Regions from separate parts of the Sulfurovum lithotrophicum genome, predicted to be linked through region 2. Evidence: riboswitches for the same ligand, from Rfam matches in the RefSeq annotation. Region 2 holds a riboswitch; each other region holds the start of a gene.
What was found. Region 2 has a riboswitch for cyclic di-GMP ahead of YH65_RS02850 (type IV pili methyl-accepting chemotaxis transducer N-terminal domain-containing protein). Riboswitches for the same ligand answer to the same signal wherever they lie in the genome.
Positions count from the first base shown of each region.

Region 1: it holds a riboswitch for cyclic di-GMP, as region 2 does, so the genes downstream of both, YH65_RS01520 (hypothetical protein) here and YH65_RS02850 (type IV pili methyl-accepting chemotaxis transducer N-terminal domain-containing protein) in region 2, are expected to answer to the same signal.
Region 3: it holds a riboswitch for cyclic di-GMP, as region 2 does, so the genes downstream of both, YH65_RS11175 (beta strand repeat-containing protein) here and YH65_RS02850 (type IV pili methyl-accepting chemotaxis transducer N-terminal domain-containing protein) in region 2, are expected to answer to the same signal.

Region 1 covers NZ_CP011308.1:305,459-313,761, forward strand. Annotated here, with positions in the region: gene YH65_RS11160 (capsular polysaccharide export protein, LipB/KpsS family) at 1-270, shown strand, start outside; gene YH65_RS01505 (capsule biosynthesis protein) at 263-1,453, shown strand; gene YH65_RS01510 (DUF2279 domain-containing protein) at 1,509-2,363, shown strand; gene YH65_RS01515 (DUF1501 domain-containing protein) at 2,377-3,768, opposite strand; gene YH65_RS01520 (hypothetical protein) at 3,778-5,361, opposite strand; cyclic di-GMP riboswitch class I at 5,478-5,552, opposite strand; gene YH65_RS01525 (DUF3450 domain-containing protein) at 5,735-5,965, shown strand; gene YH65_RS01530 (hypothetical protein) at 6,035-6,256, shown strand; gene YH65_RS01535 (GGDEF domain-containing protein) at 6,327-7,259, opposite strand; gene YH65_RS01540 (type II secretion system protein) at 7,291-7,707, opposite strand; gene YH65_RS11685 (type II secretion system protein) at 7,913-8,303, shown strand, end outside.
Region 2 covers NZ_CP011308.1:593,999-602,301, reverse strand. Annotated here, with positions in the region: gene YH65_RS02870 (response regulator) at 1-184, opposite strand, end outside; gene YH65_RS02865 (hypothetical protein) at 197-997, opposite strand; gene YH65_RS02860 (type IV pili methyl-accepting chemotaxis transducer N-terminal domain-containing protein) at 1,028-1,852, opposite strand; gene YH65_RS02855 (type IV pili methyl-accepting chemotaxis transducer N-terminal domain-containing protein) at 1,866-2,645, opposite strand; gene YH65_RS02850 (type IV pili methyl-accepting chemotaxis transducer N-terminal domain-containing protein) at 2,652-3,392, opposite strand; cyclic di-GMP riboswitch class I at 3,503-3,583, opposite strand; gene YH65_RS02845 (c-type cytochrome) at 3,719-4,075, shown strand; gene YH65_RS11185 (DUF2231 domain-containing protein) at 4,109-4,948, opposite strand; gene hemJ (protoporphyrinogen oxidase HemJ) at 5,009-5,443, opposite strand; gene YH65_RS02830 (endonuclease/exonuclease/phosphatase family protein) at 5,447-6,994, opposite strand; gene YH65_RS02825 (thioredoxin family protein) at 7,033-7,809, opposite strand; gene YH65_RS02820 (CvfB family protein) at 7,818-8,303, opposite strand, start outside.
Region 3 covers NZ_CP011308.1:408,446-416,748, reverse strand. Annotated here, with positions in the region: gene YH65_RS11175 (beta strand repeat-containing protein) at 1-5,116, opposite strand, end outside; cyclic di-GMP riboswitch class I at 5,471-5,559, opposite strand; gene YH65_RS01990 (sensor histidine kinase) at 5,700-6,719, shown strand; gene YH65_RS01985 (response regulator transcription factor) at 6,737-7,483, opposite strand; gene mfd (transcription-repair coupling factor) at 7,483-8,303, opposite strand, start outside.

The DNA.
Region 1 (8,303 bases), 290 kb from region 2:
GGATGGGGCTTGACATTTGACAGAAAAACCGTTCCGAGACGCACAAGAAGAAGGACTCTGGATGAATTGGTCGCTGCCACCTTGATCGTCTATCCCCGATATATAAATCCGGTAGACAGTAAACCATGTGAAATTGAAGTAATTTTAAATAAAATAGATGAAGAAAAAAAACGCTATAATAAAAACAGTCTATATAAAGTATATGTCGATAGTCGCAATATAGTATCTAGAAAAATTCAATGGTGTATAAAGGCATTAAAGGGTGAATAATTTTGGATCTTTAGAAGGCAAGAGAATACTTTTTCTACAGGGCCCTATGGGTACATTCTTCAAAAAGCTGGATAAGAATTTTAGAAAAAAAGGTGCCATCACCTATCGTATCGGATTCAATATGGGCGATCAGTTCTTTTCATACCGTGACAATTATATACCCTTCAGAGATGTATGTGAAGTCTGGCCAAAATTCATAGAAGAATTTTTAGGAAAAAAAAAGATTGATATGGTATTTCTTTTCGGTGACTGCCGGTATTATCAGAAAGTGACAACAGCCATTGCCAAAGAAAAAGGGATCGACGTTTTTGTGTTTGAGGAGGGATATCTTCGGCCCCATTACATCACAATGGAAAAATTCGGTGTCAATGGCTTCAGCCAACTGAGTAAAAATCCTGCCTTTTATCTTTCCTCTACGGGGGATGAGATGGTTCCTGAACCTGTACATGCAAAAAGCAGTAAAACAAAAATGGTCATTTCGGCTACACTTTATTATGCAATTTCCAACCTGTTTGGCATCCATTACCCGCATTACAGGCACCACAGGGAATTTTCTGCCGTACAGGAAGCTTTTTACGGGATCCGTGGACTGTTTCGCAAAGCATTGTACGCCGTGACCGAGCGGGACTGTCTTGAACGGCTGACCGTCACACTTTCAGGCAGATACTATTTTGTACCACTTCAGACACATAATGATTTTCAGATACTTCAGCATTCCAGGTACAGATCGATCGAAAAATTTATTATTGAAGTCCTGGAGTCGTTTGCACAATATGCCCCCAAAGATACCTATCTCGTTTTCAAGCATCACCCGGTGGACCGAGGACGGAAGAATTACCGGAAATTCATCCTCGAGCAGGCCAATATCCTGGAGATCAGAGAATCTGTTATCGTTATTCATGATGTATTTCTGCCTGAGATACTGAAACATACCAGAGGTACGGTGACCATCAACAGTACGGTCGGCCTTACCTCTATCGAATACGGTATACCCACCATTACGCTGGGAGAAGCCGTTTACGATATAGAAGGATTGACGAACAAGGGGAAAGAACTCAAAGTATTCTGGTCCGACCCTCAGCTGCCAGACAGGAAGCTTTATCATAGGTTCAGACAATATCTTGTCAATCATACACAGCTGAACGGCAGTTTTTACGGCCGGATGCCCAAAGAGCTGCAATAAGGCTGATATCTTCTTTATGCTACAATAAAAAAATGATTGTGAAAGAGGTGAACTGATGTTCAAAAAAACATTTCTCCTGTGTTTCCTGTACACATTTTCCTACAGTGCGGAATGGGTCAATAATCTCAATAGTACAACAGCAAAGATGAATCAATATACATTAATGACAGAAGACCCAAAAAAAGGGATGATCATAGATAATCTTGCTGCTGATATCATGATCGCTCTATGGGGATTTCAAAATTGGAATTGGGGTACAGAATCTTTTCATGTTACAAAAGAAGACTGGTTTGAAGAAGATTCGGATACAGGAGGTGCCGATAAAACAGGACACTTCTATATGACCTATCTGCTCTCCCGCGTTTTGGGCTCCCGTATGCAGGATAGAGGATGGAGTCTGGAGGAATCCTCTCTGTATGGTTCTCTCTCTGCAATGCTGGCAATGACTCTGCTGGAGGTAGGTGATGGTACAAGTCATTACGGTTTCTCAAAGGAGGATCTCCTGGCAGATGGGATGGGTGCTGTAACCGCCTATCTGATAAGATCCAATCCCGGTGTCGATAAATTTCTTGATGTTCGACTGGAATACCTACCCTCGTCAGGTTATCTGGAACATATAGATACGGCGACAGATTATTCGGGGATGAAACATCTAATTGCTTTCAAGTTTGCCGGCGTCGAAGAGTTGCAGGATACGCCGCTTGGGTATATGGAAGTGCAGCTCGGCTACTATACAAGAGGATATAGGGCTTATGATATAGATATTGCTAAAAGTCAGCAAGTCTATATCGGTATAGGTCTGGATCTGACACGCTTGGCAGATATGACTGGGATCAATGTATTGAAAAACCTTTTCGAATTCTATCAGCCCGGACATACATATGTCGAGACCAATCTTTGGGAAAGATAACTGTTTCCTTTTTTTAACTTAGCAGGCCGTCGATGGGCATATTGTTATCAGTGAGTATCTCAGGATTGGTGATACCATAAATATTATAGAGTGTCGCAGCAATGCTGAAGACTTGAAAATGATATGATTCTCCTTCCTGACCGAAGTTTTTCGGTCTATTGTAGAGACGGTCGGGTTCTCCTGTAGTATAGAGTTCCGTTTCTCCGACAATACCCATTTGGTTCATATAGTCCTTTCCTCCTATCCAGTATACGTTCTGGTTGTTCCCATGGTCCCATCCCGCTGCATTGTTATAATTCAGGTTCCGTCCAAACTCACCAAAGACCACAATGTTGATGTTTGTGCGCGCCGCTGCGTTCATATGGGTTACGGCTGCATCGAGTGCGCTTAGCAGCTGTTTCATTCTGTTGCTATATTGTGCAAGTGCATTCTGATGGTCGTCCCATCCTCCCAGTCCGCCTATAGCACCGATGGTCACTACTTTGGTATGTGCATTATGGATAAGAAGTTTCATTGCCAATTGTAATTTATCCGCATATTCATTGTGTGCAGGGTAACTCACACCTTCAGGCAGCGGTATGGCATTCAATTCGTCCGTATATTGTGCAAGAATAGCTCTTTTGTCAAAATTGTCCTGTATCGTCCCTGGTGTATTGGTCTGAGTTGCCTGTGTGTCCAGAAGGTTATCAATAGTCTCTTCGGTCTGTGTATTGAGGATACGGTTTATCAGTGGGGAGGAGGATCTTGCATAAGGATTCTTGATAGCACTTTTGCTGTCGAATATCACAGGTTCGAGAAATGAAGGCAGATCGATGCCGCCTTTGGCATAGAGCGGTGATATCGTACTTTCCATTGAAACAAAAGGGAAATTCTTTCCTATCTCGTCATTGGCTGTCGGTTCGGTGACCGCTCCTTTGTTATACAGAATGGATGCGATATTTGTGACAATACCGGATGTTCCCTGAGTAGCCTGCCCATACTGTGCCTGGGAAGAACATACACCATGGGACCTGGAATCATCAAAGGTTCTGAAACATGTCCTGAAAAGGTTCATATCTCCATTTGCCAGAAGTTTCTCGATGCTGTCACCTCCTGCTTCCAGCCAGCAGTTGTTTTGTGTAGGTGTCATGGAGGGGAGAGGATAGGGATTCTGGCTTGCACTGTTTATCTCGTCCAGGTTTGTGAGGTTCCCTGCAAATTCTGCAGCACCCCCTGTAAGATAAACAATAATGGTCTGGGCATTGTTGTCGTTGTAGATATTCGGATCGAACTGGATCTGATCGTAGTCCAGAGCGGCAGCAGACAAAGTACTGGGGAATACAGAAGAAAGGCCTAAAGCACCAAGACCTTTCATAAAGGTTCGTCGGTCGATATGTTCTTCTGGACGTTGAATGTTCTTTTTCATGATATTCTCCTATGAATTTGTTATGAATTGATATGTTTCGCCAAGTCTGGAAATATAATCAAGGATAAGATCGGCGATATATCCCCGCATCTTTGCATCCAGGTCAGGATTGTCGCTTCCTGTTAATACCAGCCTGCCATAGCTGTTGAACAGATCGGGATCATATTTGTCTGGATCTACAAGGTCTTTGAACATTTGAAGCTCATTGGCCGTAGCATCCCTTCCGATTGTGGAAATGAAAAGAGAATGCACCATATATTCGGCTACCTCTACATTGGTTGTAAGCGTATCTGGAATAACAGCAAATATCTCTTTCAAGCCCCATCCGTCGGCAATCGATACAAAAGAGGAGTTCTTTTCAAATTTGGTCATTAGGTTATCCCTTAAACTTTTGTGCATCCAGGCAAAAGAATAAGTATTGAGGGGTGCACTGACTGCTCTTCCCAGCTTGTATGCCATAGATGCCTGATTCATCTTATCCAAAGCATCGTAGAGGGTGAAAAAAGAAGAACTATGTGGATGCCAGTCCACTGTTTTGGCTATAGGGAGAAAGAGTTCCTCAAAGGAGCGTATTCTGTTGGAATTCAATAAATACTCCCTGGAATAGATGATCTCTTTCAGGAGGTCTGTCCATGCTGTTGGATTGCTCATAACGAGTTGGGAAACGATATCGTCTTTTTGTGTATCCGTATAAGTTGAAAAATAGATATTCACCAATCTTCTGGTCACAGTGGGCAAAAAGTCAGGTTGAAGGACAAGGCTGCTGTAAAAATCTGTTCCGCTGGTAACCGTGGTACCTTCGAACAGGTCAGTGATCGGTTCTGTATTTCCCTTTCCTTCCTCGATGACCAACGTATTGCTGCCTCTATCAAGTTTCCAGTTCTGTAGTGCCTGTGCAGCCAAAGGTACGTGACTGTCATTCATATCGTACAGGTAGATCTCCAGCATTTCACGGCCATTGTCCTCAGGGCTCTTGAACCGTCTCCAATTGGATTGTGATATCATATGTTTAAAAGTGATCCACTGCAAACTGGAACCGGCATTAAGTTCATTTACAAGATTGGAATAGTAGACAGCATAGGCATCGGTTTCTTTGACATTGGGAAGTTCCAGTCCGGGACAATAAAGTATACTCTGGGCCAATACATAGGCGGCCCAATGGTTAAAGTATGTTTTCCCGGGTGTCAAATGAAACAGTCTTGCCAGGATCGGTACTATGACTTGACCGTTTTTGGTGGCACTGTAATACTGGCCAATCAATTCTTCCACGTCACTGACTTCCGCAGCACTGTTCTCCCGATCGAACATGTCATAGGTTTGACTGATAAAAGTACCCGATTGAATACTGGTGTTAATATCATTCATGTCAGTACCATAATACAGAGTGCTGTAAAGCTTGGTGGCCACTTTGTATTTTTTTTCGGTAGAAAGGCTATTGAACTCATCATCTGTTAATCTGGGGAGTGAAAACTCATCATAGGAAAGTGGAGTAGCTTTGATGGTGATACCAAAGCTTGTTCCTCCGGCTTCCATACCTGTAGTAATAAACAGAAGAGATAGCAAAACTATTATTGGTCTGTATAGAGAATACATAATGATCCTTTAAAATATAAAAAATTTAAGGGACAGAAAAGACAGGGGGGGGGAGATTACAAAAAATATGTAAATAAAAAACTCTACTGAGATAGTATTCTCTATTTATTGTCCATATCGGCAACCTGGCAATCTACATGAGACCCATAGCTTTCTGTCCCTACCTCACGATAGGTTTAGCATTTCTAAAACAATAACTTAAATTTAATTGTATTTTATTTTAACTTAAATATTTATTAAATCCAAATTCAGAAAATAGAAAGCAAGTTGGTTTGGTGTTGGAGGAGATGCTGTTTTATACAGGATATTTCCAATTTCTAATTTCCAATTTCTGATTCTTTTGCTATGATAGCGTTTCAGAAAAAATATTATCATGGAGCGAACGATGACAGCCTTACAGAAACTACAGGAAAAGATTACGCAATGGAAAGCAGATTACGAAGCACTCAAAAATGAAAATGAGCAACTCAATGCAGAGCTTGCAAATATGTCTGGTTCCCAAAGTGAAAAAGATACTATAATCGATTCACTGAAAAGGGAATTAGCTGAAAAAGATGCAGAGATCGAAAAAATAATCGCACAAGTTGAGGCGCTGCTGTCATAGTACAGTTGAAAGGTAACAATTAAAAATTGATCTTCTGATTTTTAATTTCTATATCTGAAGGATTTGAATATGAAAAATGTAGGACTTACTGTCTGCGGCAACCGCTATGAAATTAAACTTGAAGATGATTTTGCGGATTTTGTCAACAAGGACCTCTCGGATGCCGGTGTCAACCTGCATACAGACAATAAACCCGATAAGCTTCTCAAAGCCTATCTTCGTCTGGCCAAACAGGCCACTTCCTATGAAGATGAGATAGAACTGCTTATCGAAACGCTGGATGGTCTGTAAAGCATTACCTTTCGTTACTCTCTTTTGGAGAGTAAATACTTTTTGGTGCCGTGCTCTCATAGCTCTTACATCAATTCTTGCTCCGCGTTATAAATGATTCTTCCGTTTCGCTGTTGTCGAACTGTGTTGTTATGAAATCAAATTCAGGTTGCGGATCTACATGGAATTCATAATGTGACAATGCTGTCTTGAGACGTGTTTCAAGATGGAGTGCAGCTTCTCTGTCTGCCATGGGCATGAGTATGGCGAAATGCTCTTCATCGTAACGGCATACTGTATCGCTGTCCCTTGTGGACATACTGATAACATGCGCTATTTTTTGTGCAAGATGTTTCTGCTGCTTCGCATCATAAATCCCACCCTTCAGGTTTGTTACCGACAAAAAGAAGATGGAGAGTGGACTGTTCTCTCTTTTTGCTCTGGCAACTGCAGTCTGAAGTTCCGCCAGGAAGAATTTTTGGTTGAAAAGATCTGTATCGTGGTCGTGAATGGCATGCTTTTTCATCTGTCTATGAATGTATACTCTTACAAAGTAGATTAGAAGAAGTGTGAATATCATAGCCAGTAAAAGGCTGATGTAAAAGACATTGATGATCTCTTTCTGTTTCAGGTAGACCATCTTTTCAATGTTGACGGCCATATTTTCAGCCAGATCGTAACATTTCCCCTTTTGTGCAGAAAGATCTTTTTTGGATGCGCTCCAGCATGCTGTTACATCTGAGAGATCCTGCGAGAGTGATTTCGCACCTATGTAGAGTTTGGAGTCGGCGTTCTTTTTTGCCCACTGTGCAATGTTGTTGAGATTTTTGTCTATCTGGAGTATATCATTTTCATTTGAGGTATGCTCTATTGCACCGGGGATCCAGCTGCTCTGGCGGACGATCAATGTATCGGTTTTGATCGTCTCAAATGATGAGTAGACGAAGTAAAAACTGAAAGGGAGAATGAGAACGACTAGATAAAGTAGAAGTGTGATCCGAAATGATGACCATTGTTTTTGCATATTATTTTCCTTATTATTATATCTTCATTTTTTAATTTCTGTTTACACCAATGCCGCCAAAGTCATAACTTCTGGCCAGGTGGCCTCCTACATAGTCTATATCTGTACAGTATGGAGCGGCTGTTGGATCAGTTGTTACATTGAAGTCTTCGCCATTGACGGAATAGACGATATTGTAGCACATGGTACTGTTCTTGTCGCATGCTACAGGATGGTCTGCTAATGTATAATCACGATGGGTGGCTGTATAATGGGCAGCAGCGTCTGTTATGCAGATCGACATGTTTGATACAACAGCTGAAAGCTTGGCGTCATCCCTTGTGGCAGAGAGTTTTTTGATGGCAATGCCTGCAAGTAGACCTATGATTACTATAACAAAGATCAATTCGATCATTGTGAATCCGCGTCTCATTTGTTTCATGTTGTGTTCACAGTTTTCGCTTTTCAAATGCAATCCCTCCAATCTCTTTTAATTTATGATACTATAAAAAAGAAAGATAAGTCAAATACATAGAGCGGGAACGTACAGGTTCAAAATTTTTTATATTCATTTAAGTTATAGTATCATATACTTTTAGTGGGCCGATTATTGAATTGGTACTAAAATTTATTTTCAGGAGTTCATCATGACTAACATGAGACGCGGATTCACAATGATCGAATTGATCTTTGTAATTGTAATTATCGGTATTTTGGCAGCGGTTGCCATTCCAAAGTTGGCAGCAACGAGAGATGACGCAAAGATTTCTAACGTTATTGCAAATACAAGAACAGCCTTGGGTGATATGTCTTCATATTATACTTCACAAGGTGGTACAGTATGGAAAACTGCCAAATTAAGTGATGTAACGAATGTACCTGTTTACACAGATAATGGATGTACGACTCTAGCAACATCCAGTACAAATGCTATAGGTACGGTTTATTTGTGTGATGAGGCAAAAGGTAAGCCATGTGTAACTCTCAAAGCGACACAGACAGATATAAATGCGACAGCAGCATCTTCAGGAACAAGTACCGTATGTGATGGTGTAGTGAGTGATC
Region 2 (8,303 bases):
GCTCTTTGGCTATGGCATCGACTGTCTGGCTAAGCAGTTCGACAAAACGGACTTCTTTTTTACCCTCTTCTGCTTTTTGGTAGTCATTGTATGCAAAATATGTCTGGTAGGAGATGGCCCCAAAAACCACCAGGACCAGTACGATTAGAAAGGAAAAAATATTTTTATTGTTTAACAGATTCATTCTTATTCTCCTTTACTGATTCTGGTTATGATATAAGGCGATCTTGACAATGAGATCTTCCAGATGTGCTGTCGATATCAACATAAGCTTTGGAATGAAAAGCGTTTCAGATTTTCCAAGATAAAAGCCATTCGCATACCATGATTTCAAAATCTTGCTTTTTACACCACCAATCTCTTTAGGATAGGTATAGGCTTCAATATCCTGCAGCTTGTTACCAAACTGCGCGATAGACTTATTCATCTGGTTTTGATTTGTAGGATTGTCAAAACCTACATGCAGTGCCATATAGTATTTCATGATACGCTCTATCAGATACTCCATCTGCTTGGTGGCCATCAGCATACGCTCTTCACTACTGAAATCATAGGCATGTGCCGCTGCAATGGAGTCAGCCCCTTCCAGGAGTGTTTCGCTGTAGTCAAGCATCAATGCCGCATTCTCTTCCGTAATCTCTTCGGTCAAAGTCTGTGCGATCTGGTCTTTACTGTATGCCAGGAATTCCAGAATATCTTTTGAATCAACATCTTTTGTCGTGGCCGCGATCATTCGTATATTGTTACTCAGTGTGACCAGCCTCTTCTTCACTTTTGCTTTCACTGCTTCTTTCTGAGGCGTAACAAACAGAAAAAGGTACTCTTTTACGATCTGTTGACTCAAAAAACGTATATTTTCCGTCGCTTCAATAATCTTGACGTCACCTCTCGTTACTGTAGCGATCCTCTTCTTCTGCACACTTTGTCTACTGTTCATATCTGTTGTGGCATAGGACAAACTCCCTGCCAACAGACATATGCATAAGATCTTTTTCATCTGCAATCCTTCCTGATGCTGCAAGTCATCTTACTTATACAGTTCGACATACATTGCTGTGATCGTATTCATTTTCTTCGTAATGTCATCCGTGGTATTGAAAACGATCAGAGGCAGTCCGCCTTTTTCAATATTGAGGTAGAATTTATAGACGATCTTCCACAATCTATCTATCTGATTGAGTTTCCTGTTGATCTCCGGTGTATTGGCGGGGTTTGCCATCAGTGCTTTGTGTGCTTCCGAGAATTCTGCAACGGCTGCTTTCATCTGATCGACCGTATTCTTATCTTTGATCCCTGCCTGATAGGCGATATAGTATTTTGCGATACGCTGTGCAAGCATTCTCTGCTTACCTGATTTTCCAACAATAGCCGATTCCTTCACTTTTACTTTCTCTTTGAGGGAATTAACAACATACTGGCTACCTTCCAGCATCGATTCGCTCAAGTCGATGATCAGCTGTGCATTGTCAAGTGTGAAAGGTTCATTCGCCGTCGCTTTGAAATCTTCGATACTCAGTTCAACGAATGAGAGCAGGTTTCTGATCTCAGGATCGTTAATGGAGTCGACCAGCACCTTGTGCGCAGCGATCATCTCTTCAATGGACTTCTGCTGCTGCTTGCTTGCTTTGGATACCGCTACCTTTTTTCCGACATACAGATAATCTTTTGCAATCCTTTGCGAGAGCATACGCTGTTTTCCCGCAATATCGATCAGTTTGACAATATCTGCGATCACCGCTTTGTTTGTTGCCACTGCAGGTGCCTCTTCCGCCTGTACGACACAGACACTGCCCGAGAGCATCAAAACAGCCGCTACCGCCATACTTATGTTTTTCATCCATACATTTTTCATCTTCATCTTCCTTTTATTTTGATTCAATTTTGACATAAAGTTCTGTAATACTGTTCATATTTTTCAAGATATCATTTGACTTCTTGTAGATCAGCGTCGGAACGAATTTTGACTTTGACCGGTTCATCATTTCAAAAAAGACGAATGAACGCTTGACCTTTGCCAGCAAAGCATTGATCTCTTCATTGTTCACCGGAGATTTTTCCAGCTTCTCCAAAGAGCTTTTGAAAAGCATCAATGCATCATCCAGTTTTAGTTTGAATTTCGGGTCTTTGACACCCCACACTTTCAGCATATAGAGACTTGCCATTCTTTGGGAAAGCATACGCTGACGTCCTGCCATATTGACAATTTCACCAGAGTTTTTCCCCGTCTCTTTTGCAAACAGCTTTGTTGCTTTGTCCGATGCCGTCAAGAGTGCTTCCAAATCCCCCTGCAGCTTTTCTACTTTGCTGAGATTTGGGGTTTCCTGTAGTATTTTCCGAAGAGGCTTCCACTGTACTTCTATCTCATCCAGACTCTTTTTAATTGCATCATTTTTGGCATATGCTTTCAACAACTTCAGATGGTCTGTAAAAGCATCTATAGTCTGCTGGAGATCTTTGCCGGGAGTGCCGAATGTATTTCCCATCCCGACCATGGCATAATCCTTCAGCATACGCTGGGTAAACATTCTCTGCTTGCCGGCTATATTGACCGCATCTTCCGTATTTTGAATCTCAACTGCCGCCAATGATGCTGTCAGCAGGAAAAAGATCCCTATCTTTTTTATTCTTTTTTTCATTCTATTCATAATATACTATTTACCTTCCTGTGCAGCATACAGTCCTGTAGCAGTATTCATGTTTTTAAGGATCTCATTGGATTTTTTGTAGATCAATGCCGGAATAAATTTTGACTTTGATCTGTTCATAATCTCAAAGAACTTGAATGCTCTTTCCGCCTTTTTCAAGAGTGCCGTAATCTCCGGTGTATTCATATCTGATTTCATAAGGCGGTCAAGAGAATCTTTGAAAAGCTTCATCGATGCATCCATCTTTTTTTTGAATTGGGGATCGTTCACACCCCATACTTTCAGCATGTACAGACTCGCCATTCTCTGGGAAAGCATACGCTGACGGCCAGAGATATTGATGATCTCACCCGACTCTTTTCCTGTCTGCTTGGCAAAGAGGCCGACCGCCTCATTAGATTGCTTCAAAAGTGCCTCAAGGTCTTCCTGCATCTTTCCTGCCTTATCTTTGCTGGGCGGCTCATTCAGTGCCTGCTTAATGGGAACCCACAACTTCTTTACTTTCAAGAGACTCTCTTCTGTTTTGGGCTCCTTGTTGAACGCGATCAGCGAGTCAAGGTGGTTTTCAAAATTTGCCATTATCTTCGTCAGATCTTCTTTTGGATTTCCGAAATTATTCTGCAAACCTATCATTGCATAATCTTTCAGCATCCGCTGGGTATACATACGCTGTTTTCCGGCTACATCCACTGCCTGCGAAAGGTTAGCGATCTCAATGGCATGCAAAAATCCGATTGAGAAACACATTATTAGAAAAATTTTTATCCAGTATTGGAGAGGTTTATGCATTTTAACTCCTTTTTTTGTATTGAAAAAGGAACCAAAATAAAGTAATAAAAAGTATAGATACTACTTTACGCGGCGATCTGGCGAACTTAATTTTATCAAGTCCCATGACTTTCCGTCCCTGCTTCACAACAGGTTTGGCTTTTTCATTTTCAGACAATCTTTAATTTTGTCTTAATTAATTATACTTGTCATAATATTAAATTAACGTTATTTTTCTCTCTTTTTCTTTTTGTATTGATTTTTCATCATTTTATGAATATAATAACCTAAAAAAAGTACTTTGGATGAAAAAAAAGATATTACTCGGACTCTTTTTAAACCTTATACTGCATGCCGAAACGATGTCGGAAGTCTATTTGAAGAACGGATGTCATGGATGTCACGGGCTTTACGGTGAAGGGATCGGTGCGACTCCCAGACTGCAGGGACAAAGAGAAGAGGTACTGCTCAAAAAGCTGAAAGACTTGCAAAACGGAAAAACACGAACGGCATTTGGAAACGTGATGATATCTTTTGCCAAAAACCTGGATGAGAACCAGACCCTTGAAATGGCAAAATACCTCTCTACTCTCAAAAGAACGGAGCAGGACGAAGTATACGAGTTGGATTACGATGACAATGCAGGAGACGGGAGCTCCTGATCACTGTCTTCCACTGGTTTAGACAAGACAGTACTATTCTGCAGGAGCAAGCTCTTTTTTCTCGTCTGCCTGGGCTTCATTTTTGAAATTTGCACTATCCTCTTTGGTTTCAAATGCCTCTTTTGATGCACTCTCCTCCACTTCTGCAGCGGCTGCCGCATGATCTTTTACAGCTTCAGGAGCATCTATCGCAGCAGACTCCTCTTTTGCAACACTGTCTTCCGGTTTTGCAGATTCTTCTGTCTTTTTGACCTCTTCAGCTTTTTTGGCCTCTTCAGCTTTTTTTGCTTCTGCCACCGCCTTGGCTTCCTCTTCAGCCTCTTTCTCTTCGGCTATATAATCACTCAAGTCATCTTTACAATCAAAGAGTTCGTCATCTTTAATCTTTACGATCTTGACATTGGCACCGTAAGTATAGACCAGTTCTCCACCTTCTTTGCCCTGCTTTAGGATACCTGCAACAAAAAGAACGAGGATCAGAAGGTAAAGTGCCTTCATCATTCCTCTCTGGATCATTGAGGAAAGTAGTTTGAACACAAGCACAATGACAGATGCCAGCATCAGGTAGGTACCGAGCAGCTTATGTGCCTTCAGGTCCGCCTGTCCCGCTTCCGAGAGAAGATCCCATGCATGTTTTCCATCGGCAGATCCGGTAAGATATGCAGCAATTGCCGCCACAACGGTCAGTATCAGTAAGAAGAAAGAGATCACTCCGATCGCTCTTTTTTTTGTAAAAAGATTGATGATCTCCAATAAAAGCACCACTATCGGCAATGCAATGATAAAGTGGTCGACCGGCGGGTGCATAAGTGCCGGTATATCGAACGGTAGTGGTATCTCAGGTATTTTAAACGGTAGTGCTGGTAATTGCATAATTCATTCCTTAAATGTTGATGTGTAGAGATTATAACACAAAACTATTTAGTTTTATGACTAGAACGGTTTGACCACGACCATGATGACAATGAAGATCATCAGCAGTGTCGGTACTTCATTGTAGAATCTGAAATACTTCCCACTTTTGTAGTAGGGATCAACGATCAGCTTTTTACGTATCACATTGAGTGAAAAACTGTATGCGATCAGCAAAGCAACAAAGAAGAGTTTTGCATGCATCCATCCACCACTTTGAAAAATACCGGGATTCAGATAAAGCATAAGTCCACCCGAAAGTATCGTCGCCCACATCGCAGGTACACCGATGTAGTTATAGAGCTTGTACTCCTGTACCTCGACTACTTCTCCAAAAGCCTTGTTGTCAGCATGCTCCCTGTGGTAGATGAAAAGTCTCGGCAGATAAAAAAGCATTGCCATCCAACTTGTAAAACTCATGACGTGAAATGCCAGTATCCATGTATAATATGCCATCTTTCAATCCTCCAAAATCGTAAAATCTTTTTTGCTGTAAATGACCAGCTGTAACTTCTTATAATACCCAAGATGTGCATAGTCTATCTTGATTTTTGACCCGTTTTTGGGTGTAAGTTTCCGGTTTTTGAAATAGAGGGGTATCTTTTTACCATTGACATATACATACCTGTTTTTAACCACACCGACCAAATTGCGTACGACCTCATTCTGTCTCATCATATCCAGTGAAGCATAATAAGGTATTAGATCAGCCGTACCTTTTTCCCTGAGTTTGACCAGTGCCGTGATCTCTTTAAGTCCTTGATAGGTCGAGATTTCCTGTACACGAAGGTCAAGCTTCCTTCCTTCTTTCATACCCTTTACTGCACCAAATATAAAAATACCCCGTCCTTTTGGTGACTGCTTGACCACGGCATAACGCCCCCGTTTCAGGACGACGACAACATCCTCAAGTACAACAGGATGGTCCAGTTGATCCATTTTGTAAAGATCTTCGATACTGCCCACTGTTGCTTTTTCGGGTGCAGCTTTCGGGGAGGCTCTATACGGTTTTGTATCAAAAACCGCATAGACCGGCAGATGGTCGGAATACCCCTTGCCGGTATGTTTCCCGTTCTTTATCTGCCATCGGTTGATATACCCTTTTGAAGTGAACAGCCTGTCTGATTTGAAGACCCCGAAAGAGTTGTTGACATAGTCGATCCCTTTGCCGTCGAACATTGAAGGAGGTAACAAGATATGGTCAAGTGTACTTCTATGCCCATAGAATTTATGACTCCATCTCTCCTTGAAAGGCACTTCATTCCAGGTAGAGTAATGTATTCCTTTGGGTGCTTTTCGTATCTGGGATTTACTGATAAGCTCATTATTATCAATCGTTTTCAGTATGTGATTGATCCCGGTCCTTCCCTGTGTATCATTCAGTTTTTTTGGCAGTGTCAGGTAGGCATCGTAATTGGAGTTGAGATCTCCGAGGATTATGTATTCTTTGCTTGCCGGCATGGATAAAATACGTTTTTCAAGTGTCCTGGCATAGGCGATCCGTTTGCTCTCAACCCCTTTCCTGCTTTTGGACTTCCAGTGATTGGCAAAGATCGTCAGAGGATACCCGTCGACCTCTGCTTCCACTTCCAGGATGTTACGGACATAGGGAGAAAAGCTTACCTGAAGGTCCCTATGCTTTTTGAGAGGAAAATGAGACAGAAGTGCCACCTGGATAGGTGCACCTTTTTTATGGGTAATCGCGCCGTAACGGTAGGGGCAGCCTACTCTCTTAAGTCTTTTCTGTAAAGCATTGAAAACACTTTCATTCTCTATCTCCTGCAATGCCACGATATCGGCATCGAGATCGCAGAGTACTTCGGCCGTATGGTCAAGTTTGATCTCGGCCATACGTTTCGTCCAGTTGTGTTTCTCCGGGATATACTCTGCATACTCTGTTCCCTGGTAGTCTGCATCAAAAAGATTCTCTACATTATAGGAAGCCACTTTGAAGGGGTTGGCAAAAAGCAGCAGGGGCAGAAGCAAAAAGAATACAAAATGTATCATAGCTCTCATTCTTTAGCCTATACCCTGCTGGAGATCGATCACTGGTTCTCCGCCATTTTTTTGACATTTTTCAGCAATTCCAGGAATTCATCGGCAGTACCGAAACCCTGTACCATTTCTATCACCTTGTCTCCATCCGAATTGATGAAATAGAACGAAGGCGTTCCCAGATGTTTGATCCCCAAAGGCAGTTTTTCGATCAGAAAGTTTTTCTTGACAAAAACAAAATCTTTGTTAAGCACCTCCTTGACCTTATCTTCTACCATCACTTCTCTGTCCATGCGTATACATCCGCGGCAGAAAGAGATGTAACCTTCGATCAGAATGATCTTGTTCTGCTCCTTGGCGATCTTTTTGGCTTCCTCATAACTGTAACGTTTCACACTGTGGGCCACAGTCATTTTCTCGGAATAGACATAGATGAAATCCGTCAATGCTTCGACCTCATCTTCGTTAAGCTGCCCTTTCATACTTGGCATCACCTCGAAAAAACGCGTAAATTCATCAGGTATGACACCTTTATCTTTGGTCGGGGCATTCAGATAGTCGGTCAGCCACTCCTCTATCTGGAATTTCTGCCCCTCCGCATCAAGCGCACGGTCACCGACCTGGTCTTTGATCATGAACGACATCTCTGTCAGCGTGGGCGCTGCAAGGTTCAAGTCTTTGTTGTCATGTTTTGCATTGGCTATGATTTTGTTCTGGGGAACATAGTATTGGTGGCAGGAAGCGCACTTCTGCTTGAACACTTCTTCTCCCGACAGAGCAAAAAGGAAGCTGTTCAGTAATATAAATGTTATAAAAACCGATCTCATTGTGACGCCTACACTAATTTGATACTGTCTTCAAGCAGAACGATCTTTTTGGCTTCTATCAAAGCGGTCAACGTACGTTTGAAGTTCTTCTTGCTCAAGCCGAACATTTTTTTTATCTCTTCTGCATCACTCTTATAGGTAAAAGGAAGCTCACCATCCGCCTCTTTAAGAAGTTCTAAAATACTTCCTTCGGCTTCACCTATCTTTGCCTGTTTGCCTATGGGCTGCAATGAGAGGTCAAGCTTTCCGTCTTTGCGGACGGTCTTGATATAGACTTTTTTACGGTCTCCCACTTTCACGGGCTCAAAGATCTCATTGGAAAAGAGCATCCCTTCATACTGGTTGTCAGCGATCACCTTATAGCCAAGCGGTGTCTGGGCCAGGACAATAGCATCAAGCACTTTGTTTTGATGCAGCCCTTTCATTTCACGGTTGAAATACTTGCCGATCTTCTGTGTTCCGTAAAGCCGTCCGGTCTGCGCATCGAGGCAGAC
Region 3 (8,303 bases), 190 kb from region 2:
CATAGACGATATATTCAATCGGTGTTGGATCACCCACATACCCTTGTTCGGGAGTAAAAGTTATCTTTCCGGTATCAGGGTCGACAGTCCAGGTACCTTCACCAGGTACAATATATGTTGTAACCTCTCCATTAACAGGATCTATAATACGTACCGTTGATGCATTTAAGTCTGAAGTTCCATTAATATCATTCTGTATGACATCTATGGTCACCTCACTTCCGTTTGTAGCATTCACATTATCATCTTCAGCAGTTGGCGGTGTGTCATTATCAATAATTGTTCCTCTTCCTGTATCTGAACTATCTCCTACCGAACCGCTATTGACTGTACTGATATGGATATCAAGATATTCATCTGCCTCTACCAGTCCATCATCTTCTGTGCTAACTGATGCCGTAACATGTGTTGATCCAGCAGGGATCACTACTGTTACTGTTGTGGGTATATAATCCTCACCTTGGGTTGTCGTATTATCTTCCAATGTCAATGTTAGGTTAATGTCTTCACCATAGGCATGTGTAAGATTGACATCAAACACAAGGTCACCACCCTCTACGATCATTGCATCTCCTATGAGGACATCCGGAGCGGCAACAACAGTTACCGTGACTGCCGCTGAAGCAGTATCACCGTTCTCGTCAGTAATGGTATACATAAAGGTATCATGGCCGCTGAATCCTGCATTCGGCCTATAGACAAGCCTGTCATCAGTCGGATCATCAGGTGTCCCGTTATCATCGAGTGTCACTGTACCATTTGACGGTTCGGTGAATGCTGTGATATTGAGATCATCATTGTCAGGATGCGTATCGTTGCCCAATACATCTATGCTTACAGGTAATTCCTGGTCAGTCGTTGCACCGTCAGCCACAGCATTCGGCACAGCATCAGTCGCAGGATCCACAACGGTTACAGTAACGATAGCTACATCTGTATTGCCGTTTGCATCAGTGATCTCATACTCGAACGTATCCGTACCCACAAATCCTGTATTTGGATCATAGATAATATAGTCATCCGACGGATCATTAGGGGTTCCGTTATCTTCTATACTCACCGTACCATTGGATGGTTGAGTTATGATAGTTGTAAGATTAAACTCATCGCCTTCAGGGTCATAGTCATTGTTCAGTACCGGAATATCTATAGAAGCTGTATTGTCCGTACTGGCACTGTCAGCAACTGCCGCCACGGAATTGGATTCCGGATCTTGAGGATCGGTTACAGTAATGATCACCACTGCCATATCTGTCCCGCCATTTCCGTCACTTATTGTATAGATAAATGCCGTGGTGCCGATAAAGTCTGTATCAGGTGTAAAGATTACTGTTCCATTCGCATCAAATGTCACCGTCCCATTGGTATCTGTCGTATTAACATCAACTATTGCCAATACATCACCATCCACATCATGATCATTGTTCAGTACCGGTACTGATACCGCTGTATTGATAGGTGTTGACTGACTGTCATCTTCTGCTACCGGTGCATCGTTAACCGGGTCTATTGTAACAGTCACCGTTGCCGTATTACCTTCCTCATTTGTATAGGTAAAGGTATCTGTGCCATTATAGTTTTCTTCTGGAGTATATTTTACTGTTCCATCAGGATTGATCGTTACTGTTCCATGCTCCCCATCCGTCACTGAAGCTACAGGTGACTTTGTACCTTCCGGATCAGTATCGTTTGCCAAAACATCTATATCAACCGGCGTATCTTCTTCTGTCGTTGCACTGTCATCTGCGACTACTGTCGGGTCATCTACTGCTGTGACTGTAATTGTAAGCGTTGAACTGGATGTTCCGCCGTTACTGTCACTGATAGCATAGGTTACTGCCGGAACAGGACCGTTAAAGTTCGCTGCCGGATCAAACGTGTAAGAACCGTCTGCTGCAATGGTAAGGTTACCTTCTGTCAGTACCAGCGGATTGCCTACGGTTGCAGTGTTCGCACCAACATTATATCCAGTCACCGAAAGCGTATCTCCATCTGGATCCGTATCATTCCCCAGTACGCCTGTCGCAGCCACAACCAATTGTGTATCTTCTGCTGTGCTTCCTGTATCCGGGTTGGCTGTCGGTGCAGGGTTGGTTACCGTCCAACTGAATGTCTCGCTGGTGCTTGCATTACTTGAATCTTTTGCAGTCACCGTGACGCTGTACGGCCCGCTTTGGCTGGCCGATTTATCGATCGTCCCGCTGATCACTCCTGTATTTGGATCGATGCTCAGTCCTGTTGGCAATCCTGTCGCCGAGTATGTCAGTGTGTCCCCGTCCGGATCCGAGAAGTTGCCGCTTACATTCACGCTTGGCGTATCGGCATCGGCATTTGTCTGGTCGGCGATCGGTGTGCTTGTCGGTGTATCGTTTTGAGGTGTGACTGTAATTGTAAGCGTTGAACTGGATGTTCCGCCGTTACTGTCACTGATAGCATAGGTTACTGCCGGAACAGGACCGTTAAAGTTCGCTGCCGGATCAAACGTGTAAGAACCGTCTGCTGCAATGGTAAGGTTACCTTCTGTCAGTACCAGCGGATTGCCTACGGTTGCAGTGTTCGCACCAACATTATATCCAGTCACCGAAAGCGTATCTCCATCTGGATCCGTATCATTCCCCAGTACGCCTGTCGCAGCCACAACCAATTGTGTATCTTCTGCTGTGCTTCCTGTATCCGGGTTGGCTGTCGGTGCAGGGTTGGTTACCGTCCAACTGAATGTCTCGCTGGTGCTTGCATTACTTGAATCTTTTGCAGTCACCGTGACGCTGTACGGCCCGCTTTGGCTGGCCGATTTATCGATCGTCCCGCTGATCACTCCTGTATTTGGATCGATGCTCAGTCCTGTTGGCAATCCTGTCGCCGAGTATGTCAGTGTGTCCCCGTCCGGATCCGAGAAGTTGCCGCTTACATTCACGCTTGGCGTATCGGCATCGGCATTTGTCTGGTCGGCGATCGGTGTGCTTGTTGGTGTATCGTTCACCCCGTTGACCGTAATATTCTCATTTGCTGTAGCTGTAGCACCTTTTCCATCACTTATTACATACGGGAAACTTACCAGCCCATTATAGTTTGTATCTGGCGTGAATGTGATCACACCTACTGCATCAACAGTTACGGTTCCGTTTGTTACAAGAATCGTTTGTGCTACACCCGGGGTCAAAGTCACACCATTAATAGAAACAACCCCTATACTGTCACCATCAGGATCGCTATCAGCTGTTAATGGTAACAAAGTCACACTACTATCCTCAGCAACTGTATAACTATCGTTAACTGCAGCAGGCCCCCTGTTTACTACTGTCAAAGACTCATTAAGATCATCATTTACATTAGTTGGATCAGCTTGATCTCCTGTAGCCGAAGTTGTAAAGTTAGTAATTGTCAACAAAGATGTTCCAGAATCAACAGTTCCTGAAAGTGTCAAGTTCGCACTTGCACCATTTGCCAATGTTCCTATGGTCCAAATACCTGTACCAGAGTTATAAGTTCCCTGGCTTGGAGTATTGGAAGCATAAGTAATTCCAGTTGGAAGTTGATCTGTCAAACTTACATTTGTTGCTTCTGCGGGACCATTATTTGTGACAGTTAACGTATAGGTAACTGTATCGCCAACATTGGGAGATACTTTATCCACGACTTTAGTTGTGCGAAGATCCGCTTGTACTTGATATCCATCATCTCCCACTGAAATTGTTCCGCCTGCTGAAACATCAACAGTTTCGGGGTCTGTTCCCGCTGTTTGGGCATAACCTACGGGGAGAGTGGATTCATTTACGTCAATGACTACACTGGATTCAGTTGCCGAAGTATACGCTACATAATCTCCATTTGTATCTGTTGAAACAAAAAATGTTCCTGTCGTATCTGTAATAGCTATCGTGATGTTGGAGAAACCTGTTTCACCAGAATCATATGCACCGTTGCCGTTTGCATCGTCAAATACCTTGCCTGTCATTTTGGTCCGAGGCGTATCATCAGGTTCTATAGCCAAACGAAGAAAGACGGGTTGGGAAGTCGCTCCTATAGAATAAGTATCCAAATATGCTTTATTTCCATCACCACCACTTGTAAAATCACCCCAATTGTGGTATTTATATGTTCCGTCTGCATTATATGAATCGGCATGTGTCAACCCTAAATAACTATTATCATCCCAGTAAACTTTATTCGATGTATCAATACTACCATTATCTAAAACTGCATTGATTGTCAAACCATTATTACCTGAACCACCACTTGTTTCTGCATCCGCGGCAGTAAAGTGAAACTCTCCTGTTTTAAGAACGATCTGTGCTTTGTAAGTACCATTAGGAACGGTATTACCACTATTATCTACGCCATTCCAGTTAACACTATTGTCTCCAGGTACAGCTGTTCCGTTCAGAAATACATCCCCACTACCAAAAACATCATCATTGTTTACATCTATTATAATGGTATAGGTTCCACTTATTGCCAAGTTTGTTGTAAAGAGAAAGTTTCCTGTATCCTGTACTGTCACTGTGTCACTTGGTGAGATCGAATCATCAACACCTTGATCATCAAGAAAATGGAAATTTGTAATCTCAGGCAGCGTTGTGGGCCTGGGGTAAGAAGCAGCAGGGTTGGAAAGATAAAGTTTATATTGCGCTTCAACATAGTTTCTATTTCCAGATACAGAAGGACAGGGTGCCGCACTATCTGAATCAATACATCCACTCAAAGCGGCAACAATCGTTCCATCAGCATTAGGACTCGTAAGTCCCAAATTATTTGCTGTTAATTCGTATACATATCCGGCAAAATGGTCAAGATCAAGTTCCCATGTATAATAACTGCCATTAAACCCACCGTCAACCACAGCGTATAAATTGGCACTGGTGGAGTGGCTATCTCCAAAAGAACCTGCATCAAAAGCCCATCTATAGGCCCAAAGCCGCCCTTGATCTATACGTGGGTCCACATCATCACCAGGGTTTGTCTTGACAAATACATCAAAGCGTTTTAAAACATCTTGCGTCCCTTGTGTATTGTCTAAACGTATCTGATAGGTACCTACTGCTCCTGGAATAAACTCATATCCTCCACTCAATATACCATTAAAATCATCAGTACAATCGACATTTGAGCTATTCATTGTCGTGGAATCCAGTAAGGTTGTACCCGATTCATCATAAATCTCGATGGACAGATTATCACCATTTGCCTCTCCACAAATATGAATATTTATAATTTCATTTGCATTTGTGATATCAACATAGAGAGGTCGTTCTTTAACTTCCAAACCTGTACTTGAGTTATTATAAGTACTGTTCCATTGAAACAATGGCTGTTCATGTGTTACATCTTCATTCAGCCCCATCTGCCAGGAACCTTCAGCATGCAACTGAACCCCAAAACCTAAAAACAAAAAACCAAAAAGGGCAACCGCCCTCAACCATGACCAAATTAACTTCATTTACAACCCCTTGTAATTTTGTAAAATATTTATTTTGGCAACCCGGCGGTCTGCCCTCAAAAAAAAGGGGGAGATCCGTAGCTTTCCGTCCCACCTTCTCAGGTGGTTTGGCTTTGACAATATGCTGTATTTCCTCTCTTCAATTTAGAAAGGGAATAACATAACATTGCATTATAACAGATAAATGTCACGCAAATGTCACGTAAAGAGTATTATTATGCTATAGTACATTTATAAAAACCAGCATCACCGGTGACAGCCTATGAAATTTGTATATCTTTTTTTATCTTTTTTCCTGACCTTTCATCTTTTTTTACATGCAAAAACTCTGCCTTCAGACCTTAACCTATCAGAGCCAAAGAGTACCTTTACCTCTTTGGGTGAAGCACGCTTGGTACAAAACATGCATACAGACGACAATACCCGGTATACAGCTGAGAATCTTTTGAAAATGCTCTTTCCTTTTGCCCTGCTTGTCCTGCTCATACTGCTCAGCCTCTATGCACAGCGCCAATACAATAAACGGTTGAGAAAACAGATGGAATTGGCGGTGGAAGAGTTGCGGCACAAGGATGAACTGCTACTTCAACAGCAGAGAATGGCTGCAATGGGAGAGATGCTCAGCATGATCTCGCACCAGTGGAAACAGCCGCTTGGAGCCATAAATTCCGCTGTCATAGGGGTTAACATGAAGATCGCAAGCGGTAAATTCGACCTTGCCCAACCTACCGAACGAAAAAAGTTCCTTGCTTATCTACAAAGGAAACACGACAGCATTCTGGAGTATGTGCGCTATCTTTCCGATACGACGGACGACTTCAGGAACTTTTTCAACCCCTACAAAAGCAAGGCGACAGCACCCTTGAGCCAACCCGTTGAAAATGCCCTGATGATCATTCAAAAATCACTTGAAGGCAAAGGCATTCAAGTCATTACAGAATTGAATGACCATACCGAGATCATGATGTATGAAAATGAGATCATTCAGGTCATACTCAATCTGCTGAAAAACAGTGAAGACATTTTTTTGGAAAAAAATATCCAAGTCCCGAAGATCATTATCGCTACGCTTCAACAAAAACAACAGTGTCTCATACGGATATACGACAACGGCGGAGGAATTCACGCTACTGTTGCCAAAAAGATCTTTGAACCCTATTTCAGCACCAAGGAGCACAATGTCGGTACAGGACTTGGGCTGTATATGTCCAGGATCATTATGGAAGATCACCACAACGGTTCCATAAAGATGCGAAACAAAAACGGGGGGGGTCTGCTTTGACCTCACTTTCAATAAGCCTAAAAGGACTGACTGAACAATGAGAACTTGTATCCCATACCATAAATACTGCTTATCACACTCTTGGGAAGTTTTTTACGCAGTTTGAAGACCAGGTTCCGTATATTTTTTTCATCCAGCTCAACACTCTCAAGGTAGAAATAATGCAATATCTCCTCTCCCGTGCATACCTGTTCAGCTTTTCTTACCAATAACTGCATCAGAAAGGTCTCATGCCGGGTCAACTGCACAGGATAACCGTTCTGCGTCAGCAGGCTCCTCTCTTTGTCCCAAAACATTTTTTCTCCCAGATCAAGCATACTGCCTTGAGAAACTGTTGCATTTTCTTTACTGACCTTTCCGCATACAAAAGAGAGTGAATCGAACAGACGGTCATGCTGTACGGGCTTGCTGATGAATTGTGCAATACCCAGATTGATGAGCCTGAGAAGATATTTACTGTCCGTATGGGCAGAAAGAATGATGATCTGCTGTTCCTCGTTGCGTTCACGCAGAGCCTCACAAAGGTCAACCCCATTCATCAGCGGCATCTGTATATCCGATATGACAATATCAAAGGTACGGTGGCGTTTTGTACGATACTCATCGTAAAGTCCCAAAGCTTCCACACCGTTCGATGCTGCTACCACCGTTTCAAAAAGATCTTCCAGCATTTCTGCCATATCGTTGCGAAGCGGCTCATAATCTTCCACCAACAGCACCGAATACGCATTGGTCAGTTCGAAAAGTCTCTTGTAGCCAATCACTATTGTTTCCCCTTCAAATATCCCATCGCGGTTGCAATGATATCGTCATCATCTTTGGAGTTGGATTTTAAAACCACGCGCTCTTTGCCCTCTTCCCTGAACTCAATGAAGACATTCTCCCCGTAGGAAGAAACTTTGGAAATGCCCTGCTCTTTTGCCAGTACTTTCATGACCATGACATCGATAAACTGTCTGGTGATGGTGTCAAGTTTACCAAAGCGGTCGGCAATCTCGGCTTCTATCTCGTAGACCTCTCCTGTTGTTTCGCACAGTGAGAGCCTGCGGTAGAGTTCGAGCCGCAGCCTGTCCTCTTCGATGAGCTCTTCGTTCAGGTAGGCGTCAATGGAGAGTTTCATATCGATGTTATGCGCTACCTCTTTGTCCTGTCCACTCAATTCTTTGATGGCATCTTCAAGCATACGCAGGTAGAGCGAATAACCAATCTGCTTGATGTGTCCACTTTGTGCTTCCCCGATGATGTTACCACCACCACGGATCTCAAGGTCATGGAAAGCCAGCACGGCACCCGAACCGAGATCGGAGTGCGATTCCAGTGCGATGAGGCGCTTTTTGGCATTCTCGGTCAATCTGTCCTTGTCCGTTACCATGAAGTAGCAGTAACCTTCCCTTCCGCCCCGTCCGACACGGCCTCTGAGCTGATGCAGGTCGGCGATACCGAAATTGTCCGCCCCATCGACGATCATCGTGTTGGCATGCGGCATATGGATGCCTGACTCGACGATGGAGGTGGAGAGCAGTACGTCATACTCTCCATCCTCGAACTTCAGCATCTCGTCTTCCGTCTCTTTAGCGGAGATCT